DNA from 4 places in the Alteromonas sp. S015 genome. Region 1 is predicted to be linked to each of the others. Evidence: predicted binding sites of a transcription regulator. Region 1 holds the regulator's gene; each other region holds the start of a gene.
The links. The regulator MetJ, encoded in region 1, represses methionine synthesis genes. The targets are predictions, from matches to a motif close to TAGACGTCTAGACGTCTA.

Region 2: the regulator MetJ is predicted to act here: its motif matches at 2,134-2,151, upstream of metK (methionine adenosyltransferase).
Region 3: the regulator MetJ is predicted to act here: its motif matches at 2,167-2,184, upstream of serA (phosphoglycerate dehydrogenase).
Region 4: the regulator MetJ is predicted to act here: its motif matches at 1,877-1,894, upstream of metA (homoserine O-acetyltransferase MetA).

What each region holds. Positions count from the first base shown of each region.
Region 1 is NZ_JAZETO010000010.1:108,373-111,583, reverse strand. Features, by position in the region: gene metF (methylenetetrahydrofolate reductase) at 36-923, opposite strand; gene metJ (met regulon transcriptional regulator MetJ) at 1,085-1,417, shown strand; gene V7R42_RS17850 (malic enzyme-like NAD(P)-binding protein) at 1,594-2,829, opposite strand.
Region 2 is NZ_JAZETO010000002.1:345,291-348,501, forward strand. Features, by position in the region: gene V7R42_RS05525 (3'-5' exonuclease) at 1-131, shown strand, start outside; gene V7R42_RS05530 (hypothetical protein) at 197-631, opposite strand; gene metK (methionine adenosyltransferase) at 918-2,063, opposite strand; gene tkt (transketolase) at 2,491-3,211, shown strand, end outside.
Region 3 is NZ_JAZETO010000004.1:28,385-31,595, reverse strand. Features, by position in the region: gene V7R42_RS08870 (DUF481 domain-containing protein) at 1-570, shown strand, start outside; gene serA (phosphoglycerate dehydrogenase) at 693-1,922, opposite strand; gene rpiA (ribose-5-phosphate isomerase RpiA) at 2,259-2,915, opposite strand; gene V7R42_RS08855 (hypothetical protein) at 3,143-3,211, opposite strand, start outside.
Region 4 is NZ_JAZETO010000001.1:893,848-897,058, reverse strand. Features, by position in the region: gene V7R42_RS03895 (ParA family protein) at 1-31, shown strand, start outside; gene V7R42_RS03890 (chemotaxis protein CheW) at 42-848, shown strand; gene V7R42_RS03885 (chemotaxis protein CheW) at 866-1,357, shown strand; gene V7R42_RS03880 (DUF2802 domain-containing protein) at 1,417-1,851, shown strand; gene metA (homoserine O-acetyltransferase MetA) at 1,959-2,897, shown strand; gene V7R42_RS03870 (homocysteine S-methyltransferase family protein) at 2,901-3,211, shown strand, end outside.

The DNA of each region.
Region 1 (3,211 bases):
AAAAACGTTAGCGGGCTTTTGGTTGCCGTTATCTATTAAACGCCCGAACGCACGCCCAGCATGTGGCAGATGGCGTAGCTTAATTCACTGCGGTTTAAGGTATAGAAATGGAAGTGTTTTACCCCTTCTTTAGCTAGTACTTTAACTTGGTCCATAGCAATGTTAGCGCCTATTAAATTACGGGTGGCTTGGTCGTCGGCATCAAGGCCGTCGAACATTTTGTGCAACCATCCCGGTACATGAACATTAGTGAACCCCGCAAATTTCACAAGTGTTTGGTAGTTGGTTACCGGCAATATACCTGGAACGATATCTAAGTCGACACCAGCTGCAGCAGCGCGGTCTCTAAATCGAAGGAAAACACTCGTATCGAAAAAGAACTGGGTTATCGCTTCTGTGGCACCGGCTTCTGCTTTGCGCTTTAAATTTAGCAAATCAAACTGTGCATTTGGCGCTTCAGGGTGCTTCTCTGGGTATGCAGCAACAGAAATATCAAAATCGGCAACGTCTTTTAACAAGGCAACAAGATCAGAGGCATACATCTCTGTTTTTTCTACTCCTGCCGGTAAATCGCCACGAAGTGCAACAATACGACGAATGCCTGAGTCCCAGTAGTCTTTTGCAATTTGCTTTAGTTCATCACGGCTAGCATCAACACAGGTCAAGTGAGGCACCGCTGCGACACCGGTCTGCTGCTGAATGCGCTTAACTACGTCGTGGGTTCTGTCACGTTCACCGCTATTCGCGCCATATGTTACTGACATGTAGCTTGGTTTTAGAGGTGCTAGACGCTCGACGGATTTCCACAAAGTCTTTTCCATGGCTTCCGTTTGGGGTGGAAAGAATTCAAAAGATACATCAATGTCACGCAGTTCCGACAGGGACTGGTTCAATGCATCGATACCTTGTGCGTAAGAAACCATGGCTTATTCTCTCAAAAATGTATTCTTATAGACGTTTAGACGTCTAAATTAAAGAATATATGTCTAGACGTCAAGAGGTTTACACTGCTCAATTGACCTTTTCGTGAACTTGTTTAGAATTTCTCTTCATAACATAAAAAAGAGTAGACCGAGTTAGTATAATGGCAGAATGGAACGGTAAATATATTCACCCCTACGCAGAGCATGGCAAAAAAAGCGAGCAGGTAAAGAAAGTCACTGTCTCTATACCAATTAATGTGCTTAAAGCACTTACTGATGAGCGTACTCGCCGCCAAATCAATAATTTGCGTCACGCTACTAATTCGGAACTGTTGTGTGAAGCATTTTTACATGCGTTTACCGGTCAACCATTGCCTAACGATGATGACTTACGTAAAGACAACCCAAATCGCGTGCCTGCTGAAGCCAGGCGCATTATGGAAGAAATGGGCATTGACCCAAGCTTTGAAAACGACGTGTCGGAAGACGACTAAAATTTAGCATTCAAATGAAAACGGCCCTGTTTTGTAAGTTAGCAGTTGTAAGGTACTGCTAGTTGATAACCTACAATACAGGGCCGTTTTTTATGTACCTGTATTCTTTAAGCGCACGTTTTAGCAAATAAAGGTTGAGCATAACCCAACCATTTTTAGCCTTGTGCACCAGAACTCTATTCTTCTGGACTTTCAGGCACGCGTGCAACGCCAGATTCAATCGCAGCCTTAGATACGGCGGTAGCAATACGCTCGCATAAACGCGGATCCATAGGTTTAGGAATAATGTATTCCTTACCAAATGTCAGGCTGTCACTTTTACTTGCAGCTAATACTTCTTCTGGTACAGGTTCTTTCGTGATAGCACGAAGGGCTTCTACTGCCGCTACTTTCATTTCATCGTTGATGGCCGTTGCACGAACATCTAGTGCGCCACGGAAAATAAACGGGAAACACAGTACGTTGTTTACCTGGTTAGGGTAGTCCGAACGTCCGGTAGCCATAATAAGATCTTTACGTACTTCGTGAGCAAGTTCAGGCTTTATCTCAGGGTCTGGGTTAGAACATGCAAATACAATCGGGTTTTCAGCCATCAAGGCCAGTGTTTCTGGTGGTAAAACATCCGGTCCAGACACACCAACAAAGATATCCGCACCTTCCATCACATCTTCAAGTGTGCGTTTGTCAGTGTTGTTAGCAAATAACTTTTTGTGCTCAGTTAAGTCTTCGCGACGTGTATGGATAACGCCTTTCCTGTCTAGCATATAAATACGCTCGCGCTGGGCACCGCATTTGATCAGTAATTCCATACAGGCAACCGCCGCCGCGCCAGCACCCATACATACTATTTTAGCGTTTTCTATATTTTTACCCTGAATTTCCAAGGCATTGAGCATGCCCGCTGCTGTTACAATAGCAGTACCGTGTTGGTCATCATGAAATACAGGAATTTTACAGCGCTTTATGAGCTCTTGTTCAATTTCAAAACACTCTGGTGCTTTGATGTCTTCTAAGTTAATACCGCCAAAGGTGTCGGCGATATTTGCCACGGTATTAATGAACTCTTCGGTGGTACGATGCTTGACTTCAATATCAATGGCATCAAGACCAGCAAAGCGTTTAAATAGAAGCGCTTTGCCTTCCATAACGGGTTTCGATGCCAGTGGGCCCAAATTACCCAATCCTAAAATCGCGGTTCCATTACTGATAACGGCAACCAAGTTACCCTTACCCGTATACTTATAGGCATTATCTGCATCTTCGGCGATTTCTCTGACCGGCTCGGCAACGCCCGGACTATAGGCAAGAGCAAGGTCGTCGACGCTATCGGCTGGTTTAGATAACTCTACGCGGATTTTTCCAGGTGTGGGTTTGGCATGATAGTCGAGTGCGCGTTGTCTAAAATCTGACATGTAAAAAGGTATCCTTAGATGTAGGGTTCATCGGTGTTTTCGTTCACGCTCTGTAGCTATTTTATTGTCGTTATAGTTATAGGTAGATAAACGTAAGCGCGTTACAATCAAGTAATGACAAAAGTGATTATAATTAGTTGTTAGCACTAGGGCTTGTAGATCTTTATTGTTTAGCAATCATCAACAGGCCCTAAGGTGGCATGTAGAAAAAAGCAGACTAGGCGTTAACCTTTACTGATTTTGCTCACATACCTGAATGGGTACAAGCCTCAGGTTTACACATAAAGTCTGTACCCAAAAAGCGCTACACGTCTTGAAAGTAATGCATTATTCACAGAATCAATGCTCACTATCAAAGTGTCGTTTGCAACTCTAACACAGC
Region 2 (3,211 bases), on a different contig from region 1:
AAATGAATCAGTGGCACGAAGTTAAAAGCTGCCTTGCAAGCCGACTTGACGTGAAGCGCCATAGAGCGAGCTCCGACGCAATGATAATCCAACAGACTTACGCAAAAACTTTAGCATTGGCAAAGCAGTAAACATTTTCCGATTTTTTTTAGATGATAATTCGAAATACGTGTTGAAAGTGCGATACCGCGATAACCTAAAACAAGTAATTAACTCCTAAAGAAAGGGCCATATTTTCTTCTTCTCCAACTTGCCTATGCTCTATTTCTATCGCCATATTTAACCCTTCATTTCTGCCAAGCAGCCAGCCTAAACGCGTGAATGTACCTATATCGTGAGGTAAATAAAGCCACTCTGCATAATGTTGAAAGGCGGTGTTGTTTGTTTTATACGTCGCATAGACCTTTTGCGGGATCCATGTATCGAAACGTCGGCTGGCGCTAAACATACCTTGTGAACCCGCCGGGTAGGTATAGCTGTTGTCGTAAAGAAATGTTTCAGTAGTAGATTGAACGCGGTACATGCTGTTTAGCTGCCAGCGAGCTATCTTTTTGCTTTTAAATTGGATTGGGCTGTAGTTGCTATCATTGATATCCGCAAAAACAGGCAGCGCTGTCAAAGAGGCAGCCATCGTGAACGCTATGAGAGTACCAGTAACCACATTCATGGAAGAGCCCAAGTTGTTGTTATCTTGGCTTGTAAACAACAAGAAACTACAAGCGATAGTGTGTTCGTTATTTAAGCATAGCTGCAAAAAATAAATGATGAAAATATTCTTTGCTGTTTTTTATTTGTTTCGTTGATTTAGCTAATTAACAAAGCTTAAATAAAAAGCGCCGCTGGTTTATTAAACCGCTTTTGTGCAAAGCGTGACAAAAACTGAACGGCGCGTTTTAAAGCATTACTTGATTATCGAATTAAATCGATGCTTTTAACGCTTCTGCTTTATCTGTTGCTTCCCAAGGGAACTCATCACGACCAAAGTGACCGTATGCAGCCGTTGGGCGATAAATTGGGCGCTCAAGGTCTAGCATTTGAATAAGGCCATAAGGACGTAAGTCGAAATGTTCGCGCACTAGTGCAACGAGTGTTTTCTCATCTACTACGCCAGTACCAAAGGTATCGATGCTGATAGACGTTGGCTCTGCCACACCAATGGCGTAAGACACTTGGATTTCACAACGCTTGGCAAGACCTGCTGCAACAATGTTCTTAGCAACGTAACGCCCCGCGTATGCTGCACTGCGGTCAACTTTTGATGGATCTTTACCAGAGAATGCACCACCGCCGTGACGGGCCATACCACCGTAAGTATCAACAATGATTTTACGCCCGGTTAAGCCACAGTCGCCCATTGGACCACCGATAACAAATCTGCCCGTTGGGTTGATGTGGAAGCGTGTGTTGGCATCAATCCATTCGCTTGGAAGTACTGGCTTGATGATCTCTTCCATCACCGCTTCGCGAACGGTTTCAGTGCTTACTGAATCACAGTGCTGGGTTGAAAGCACAACCGCGTCGATACCAACAGGCTTGTCGTTTTCATACTTGAACGTAATTTGGCTTTTCGCGTCAGGGCGCAACCAGTCTAGCTTACCAGACTTACGTACTTCGGCCTGTTTTTGAACAAGGCGGTGAGAGTATGTAATTGGCGCTGGCATGAGTACATCAGTTTCGTCGCTGGCGTAACCGAACATTAGACCTTGGTCACCCGCACCTTGTTCTTCTAGGCTTGCGCGATCAACGCCTTGATTGATGTCAGGTGACTGTTTACCAATAGCGTTTAACACTGCACATGAATCGGCATCAAAGCCCATATCTGAGTGCGTGTAGCCAATTTCTTTCACTGTTTTTCGGGTAAGTTCTTCAATATCTACCCATGCAGAGGTGGTTACTTCACCACCTACCAAAACCATACCGGTTTTTACATACGTTTCGCAGGCCACCCGAGCACGAGGATCTTGTTCTAAAATAGCGTCAAGAACCGCATCTGAGATCTGATCAGCGATTTTGTCCGGATGTCCTTCAGACACTGACTCGGATGTGAATAAATGCGTGGCCATAAATGCTCCGTAAGCGTTAAATTATCAAAATAGTCGTGTATTGTACTAAAACAAGTTATAAATACCAGTCTTTACTTCTAGACGTCTAAAAGTCTCTTCGTTACGAATAGTTGACACAACCTGATCACTTATAGGGTTATTCAGGTCGAGATTATCGAAGCGAATGATGTAATTATAAAACCAGACGTTAGATATAACCGTTTTAGTCGTATTGGGAATACGTGATGGTTGAGGTATAGACCATTTTTTACTATGACTTTCACTATTGGCAATCAAAACCCATTGAACTGTAAGGTGGCATAGGTAAGAATAACGCCACATTCATTCGTATAAAGAAGTAGAGCGAACGCCTTACCTCTACGCTCGTCTAGCTTGCCTAGCCCGCTAAGATACGAAACAAAAGATACAAAATAAACCAGGAGACAACATGCCCTCTCGTCGTGAACTCGCCAACGCAATCCGTGCATTAAGCATGGATGCCGTTCAACAAGCTAAATCTGGTCACCCAGGAGCCCCAATGGGGATGGCTGATATCGCACAGGTACTTTGGGGTGATTTCTTATCACACAACCCTGCAAACCCGTCTTGGGCTAACCGCGATCGCTTCGTACTTTCAAATGGTCACGGCTCAATGCTGTTGTATTCTTTGCTTCACCTTTCAGGCTACGAACTGCCAATTGAAGAGTTAAAGAACTTCCGTCAATTACACTCTAAAACACCAGGCCACCCAGAGTATGGCTATGCTCCAGGTGTTGAAACCACCACAGGTCCACTAGGCCAAGGTATTAGTAATGCCGTAGGTATGGCGCTTGCTGAAAAAGTATTGGCGGCACAATTTAACCGCGACGGCCACAACATTGTTGACCATCACACCTATGCATTTTTAGGCGACGGCTGTTTGATGGAAGGTATCTCACACGAGACATGTTCACTAGCCGGTACACTAGGCCTTGGTAAACTTATCGCATTTTGGGATGACAACGGCATTTCAATTGACGGTGAAGTAGAAGGTTGGTTCACCGACGACACACCAGCGCGCTTCAAGAGCTACGGCTGGGAAGTCATTGAAGGTGTTGACGGTCACGATGCAGAGCAAGTGAAAGCCGCCATTGAAAAAGCACAAGCGAACACGGTGCAGCCTACACTTA
Region 3 (3,211 bases), on a different contig from region 1:
GACTACGTTTTAAAAGGTCTGTACAAACGAGAAACGGTACAACAGGAAAATGATGCAGGCGAGCAAGAAGATGTCGAGTTCACCTCTGCGCAGAAGTTCTTTGGCTCAGCCCAAGGAAACTATAAGTTAGAAAATCCTGATAATCGTTTATTCGGCTTCGCGTCATATGAAGACGATCGCTTTAGCAACTTTAATTACCAGTCTACAATAGCTGCGGGTTGGAACCAAAAGTTACTTGAGAACAAGCGCCATACGCTTGAATATTCAATAGGTCCTGGTTACTCGTTCATTGAAACTCAAGATGGTGAAAATCTTGACAGTGTTATTGTTCGTGCGTCATCGGCGTATTCTTGGAAAATTTCCGATACCGCTAAATTTACTCAAACAGTGAGTACCGAAGTTGGTTCTGACAACACGAAATCTCGTGCTGAATCAGCGCTTACCGCTACAATCAGCGGCAACCTTTCAATGCGACTTTCTTTTAAGCTAGATCACAACACGAATGTTGAAGACGACGTTGAGAAACTAGACACAGAAACCGCAGTTAGCTTAGTTTACAACTTCTTCTAAGCCAGTAATTCGTCGAGCTCATCATGAGGAGCTGGGCACTTCAAAGCATTGAAGTAAAATCACAGTCAAAAAAAACGCTGCACAATGTGCAGCGTTTTTGTTTAAGCTTTTAACATTTCTACTTAATGAAGAATTCGTGTCTTAATTGTGCCATCAATTTGTTGAAGCTCTGCTAGTGCCTCATAACCACGGTCTTCCTTAACATCGACTACCACATAACCAATTTCCGCATTAGTTTGTAGATACTGAGCTTCAATGTTAATGCCTTTCTCTGCAAACGCTTGGTTAATTTGAGTAAGAATGCCCGGCTGGTTTTTGTGTACGTGCAGTAGGCGTGAACGACCAGTATGTTCCGGCAGCGATACTTCAGGGAAGTTAACGGCCGACAATGTAGAGCCATTGTCGCTGTATTTTGCTAATTTACCTGCCACTTCAATACCAATGTTCTCTTGCGCCTCTTGAGTACTCCCTCCTACATGCGGGGTAAGAATAACGTTATCAAATGCGCGAAGTGGCGATTCAAATTCTTCCGTATTAGACTTAGGCTCAACGGGGAATACATCAATAGCAGCGCCATTAAGGTGACCACTTTCTAATGCCTTAGCAAGTGCATCAATATCTACCACGGTACCGCGAGATGCGTTAATCAGAATGCTGCCTTTTTTCATTTGAGACAATTCTTTTTCACCAATCATATCTTGAGTCTGTGGTGTTTCAGGAACATGAAGTGAAACTACATCAGAAGTATTAAGCAGCTTTTCAAGTGACTTCACTTGTGCAGAGTTACCTAGCACAAGCTTGTCTTCAATATCGAAAAATTGAACACGCATACCTAGGTGTTCAGCAAGAATACTAAGCTGGGTACCTATATGACCATAGCCAATGATACCAAGCGTTTTTCCGCGGGCTTCATATGATCCTAACGCCGTTTTTTCCCACTCACCACGGTGAGCCTTGGCATTTTTACTCGGTACTTGGCGAAGTAAAAGAATAATTTGGCCGAGTACAAGTTCCGCAACCGAACGAGTGTTAGAAAATGGCGCGTTAAACACTGGAATGCCGCGACGTTGTGTAGCTTCAAGATCAACTTGGTTGGTGCCTATACAGAAACAGCCGATGGCCACAAGTTTTTGTGCTGCTTCGACTACTTTCTCTGTAATTTGAGTACGCGAGCGAATACCGACAAAATGGGCGTCTTTAATCTTCTCAATTAACTCGTCTTCAGGAAGAGAGGTCTTGAGAAATTCAATATTGCTATACCCATTGCTTTTTAGTGTTTCCAAAGCACTTTGGTGAACACCTTCCAACAACAAAATTCGGATCTTATCCTTCTCTAATGAAACTTTGCTCATGAACTCGCTATCTCTCACTGATGAAATTTGATTTACTTGTCTCGCCAATCCAGTGCTTACAGGGCCCCTGACTGTATAAACACGTAGCTGTGTCATACCCTGCAATACATTGCAGCCCTGAAAGTCTAGCTTCAGCGTAATTGCTTCCAAGCTTTTATAATCGCGTTGATTGCTTTCGTTACTAAGGAATTAAACCTCAAGTTACGTAAACGTTAAGGCGCCCATGCTTAGTCTTGAAGACATCTAGACGTCTAAACGGAAATTAACAGAAAACGCGCTAAGTTGAAAGTAGAATTTTGTATAGCTTTTCACCGCACTATACGCCGAATCTAGGTATCACTTTACGATCTCAACACCATTGGCTGTGGCGCTTAGCACTATATCAGCGCCTCGTAGTGCGAAAATACCGTTAGTTACTACGCCCGGAATATTATTTATCTTTTGTTCTAGCTCGCGGGGATTCAGTATCTCGAGGTTGTGAACATCTAAAATAACGTTGCCGTTATCGGTTACAACACCTTGTCGATATTCAGGATCACCGCCAAGTTTTACCAACTCGCGCGCTACAAAAGAGCGAGCCATTGGAATTACCTCAACGGGAAGGGGAAAAGTGCCCAACACGGGTACGCGTTTGCTTTCATCAACAATACATACAAACGTGGTCGCAGCACCGGCTACAATTTTCTCGCGGGTGAGTGCAGCGCCTCCGCCCTTTATCATGTGCTTGTGTTCGGTTACCTCATCAGCCCCATCGATATAGACCGAAAGGTTGCTGACTTCGTTTAACTCGAACACTTCAATGCCTAACGCTTTTAGACGCTCGGTAGAAGCTTCCGAACTTGATACTGCACCTTCAATTTTGTGCTTAATGTTACCGAGTTCTTCAATAAAGAAATTTACGGTAGAACCTGTACCCACACCGACAATGCTGTCTGGTTCCACATAGTCGATGGCTGCTTTGGCTACGGCTTGTTTTTTTGCGTTCTGATCCATGGTCAATCTCTTTGTAAGGTTTCGTTGAGTGTACCGCAAAGTTTGTTTCGAACCTATAGGCGAGCAAAAACCTTATGTAATGTACTGAAAAGAATGAAATCGACACTATGGTTAGGATTTTTGTTTATCCTCTATAAATATACCCACAATTTATGTGGGTATATGGATTGGTTTTTAGGCAATAAATAGGATTGCGCTAAACTGTAAAAGAGTAAATGGTCGCTTTATTAATCTTGTTTTGGCTGAAGTGCAAACCATAATGCAAAGCATGTTTCACCCTTAACGTACTCTCCCCC
Region 4 (3,211 bases), on a different contig from region 1:
GTACAAGAAACTATTAGCGGCATTGGAGTAATAACGAGAACATGAGCAAGCAATCGCCTTTTGCCCGTGAAGAAGTGATGGAGGCCTATCTCGATAGCCTTCTTAAAGAGCCAGAAACACCGGAAGATGTGACTGCGCGCACGGCAAAATTGCTCGAGCAGGCTTCTCAGCAGATGGCTGAATCAGCACTTGCTTCTACCGCAAATGAAAGTGAGACGCTATCGGACGAACAAGAGGCGATAGCGGAAAAGGTTACATCGTTAATTGAAACGCAAAAAGCAGAGACGATCGAGGGTGAACAGCAAGAGCCTCAAGCCGAAATTTTAGTAGAAAATGAACAAAAGTCTGCGCTAAGCGGTGCTGAAAAAACAAAAATTCCACTAAAGGATACTCTCGGTTTTCGCTTTCAGGCGCTATTCTTTGAGGTTGCAGGGTTAACACTTGCGGTGCCTTTAACGTCGCTAGGTGGGATTCATCAAATTGAGAAGATTGGCCCTTTATTTGGAAAACCTGATTGGTTTATGGGTGTAATGTTATACAGAGAGTCTAAACTAAGTGTTGTTGACTCTGCAAAATGGGTAATGCCAGAAAAATATGACGAAAACCTCGCACAATCGCTTAACTACCGATATCTTATAATGTTAGGGGAGAGTGCGTGGGGATTGGCTAGCGAAAAGCTGGTCAATACAGTCAATTTGACTACCGATGATGTTAAATGGCGCGAGTCCACAGGTAAGCGTCCCTGGTTAGCAGGGATGGTTAAAGATAAAATGTGCGCGTTAATTGACGTTGAAGAATTAATATTTATGCTTAACAAAGGCTTAGGCAGTAACGACCAGACGCCATAGTATTGGGAGCCAGGTTCATGAGCGACGAAAGAACAAATAACAACGCCACCGACAGCAACGACGAAGTCCTTCAATGGGTAACGTACCGCTTAGGTGAAGAAACTTACGGTATCAACGTGATGCAAGTTCAAGAGGTCTTGCGTTATACCGAAATAGCCCCTGTACCCGGTGCACCTGACTATGTGCTTGGTATCATTAACCTGCGTGGTAATGTAGTAACGGTTATTGATACTCGCGCTCGTTTCGGTTTACCGCCAACAGAAATTACTGATAATACCCGTATCGTTATCATTGAGTCTGATGAGCAGGTGGTTGGTATTTTGGTTGATAGTGTTGCCGAAGTGGTTTACTTGAAATCTTCAGAGATAGATAGCGCGCCTAATGTAGGTACTGAAGAAAGTGCTAAATTTATCCAAGGTGTAAGCAACCGCGATGGCGAACTGCTTATTCTTGTTGATTTGAATAAATTGCTAAGCGACGAAGAGTGGGATGAGCTTAGCAACATCTAAATAAATGAATAGGCGGTATTACTTATTGTACCGCCTACATTTCCCCAAGGGTCGTGTCCATGGAATGGCAGCTTGCTGCACCTACCTTAAACGAACTTATCCTGTGCGTTTTTATTGTTATACTAGCCGTTGCTGTAAGTATTCTGCATTTGCACATCAAGCATTTGCGTGCTGCATTGAGCGAGAGTGAGCATAATAGTGCATCGGCTATTGCGCGAACTGAGGCGCTCGCTAAGAACGCAAATAACCAACAAACCGAGGCCCAGGCTCGCACTTTAGTTATCACTCGCCACCTTCAAGAGCTAGACGAAAAGCAGAACGATATTGAAATTCAGCTTCGCGAGATTAAACTTCAAGATCCTTCCCTACGCTTGTATCAACGTGCAGCTGAGCTGGTTAAACAAGGCGCCAGTATTGACGAAATTATCGATGCTTGCGATATTCCTCGTGCCGAAGCTGAGATGTTGATGATGGTGCACAAACAAAACAGATAAGTGTCAATCTATTCAAAAAAACGTTTAGACGTCTAGACGTAAAGATGTTGACATATCGCCAGTTATAGACACAATACAGATATTGTAATTTATCACTGGAGCCTTCTATGCCAATTCGTATTCCTGAGCAGTTACCCGCGCAGAATGTACTACTAGGTGAAAACATTTTTACCATGGACATGGACAGGGCTGCCAACCAGGATATTCGTCCTCTTGAAGTCGGCATTCTAAATTTAATGCCGAATAAGATAGAAACCGAAGTGCAGCTACTTCGCCTGCTATCGAATACGCCGCTGCAAATTAACGTGGACTTGATTCGAATTGATAATCAAGCACCAAAGAATACCCCGCAGTCACACATGGATGCTTTCTATCACGACTTTTCAGCCGTCGCGAACAAGAAATACGATGGGCTTATCGTAACCGGAGCGCCCCTTGCACTTATCGATTACGAAAAGGTGAAGTACTGGGAGACCATGACTACAATACTGGAGTGGGCACAGCGTCACGTAAACTCCACTCTTTATTTATGTTGGGCCGCGCACGCCGCAATGTATCATTTTTATGGCATAACACGAGAGCTGAGAGACGAAAAATTTTCAGGCGTTTTCAAACACAAAGTGAACGACCCTCACAATGAACTCTTGAGAGGTTTTGACCCCACGTTTCACGCCCCACACTCTCGATATGGGCATATCAACACCTCGCAGTACAACAGTGTAGACGGTCTCAAGGTAGTTGCAGAGTCAGATGATGTAGGTGCGTATATTGTCGCTTCTGATGACAAGCGAATGGTCTTTGTAACGGGTCATCCGGAATACGATCCAGATACGCTGAAAGACGAATACTTACGGGATATTGCCGCGGGACAAACCCCGGCAATACCAAAGAATTATTTTGAAGGGGATGATCCAGCCAAGTCTCCTATAGTACAGTGGCGCTCGCACGGCAGCCTATTGTTTACGAATTGGCTGAATTATTATGTCTATCAGACCACGCCTTATGATTTAAGTCAGCTTGCTGAAAAGTCACAGCCAAAGAGGTAGCACGTGAGCCAAAGACCAATTTCTAGCGCGCAGGCAACGCTAACAGAAGCCGCAAAAAAACGCATTCTTATTTTAGACGGTGCGATGGGTACAATGATCCAGCGCCATAAGTTAGATGAACAAGATTATCGCGGCACTCAGTTTGCCGACTGGCACTGCGATGTGAAGGGCAACAATGATTTGTTGGTCCTGACCCAGCCAGATATTATTTACCAAATTCACTGCGATTACTTTGAAGCTGGTGCGGATATTGTTGAAACGAATACGTTTAATGCTACGACTATCGCTATGGCCGATTATGATATGCAGGCCCA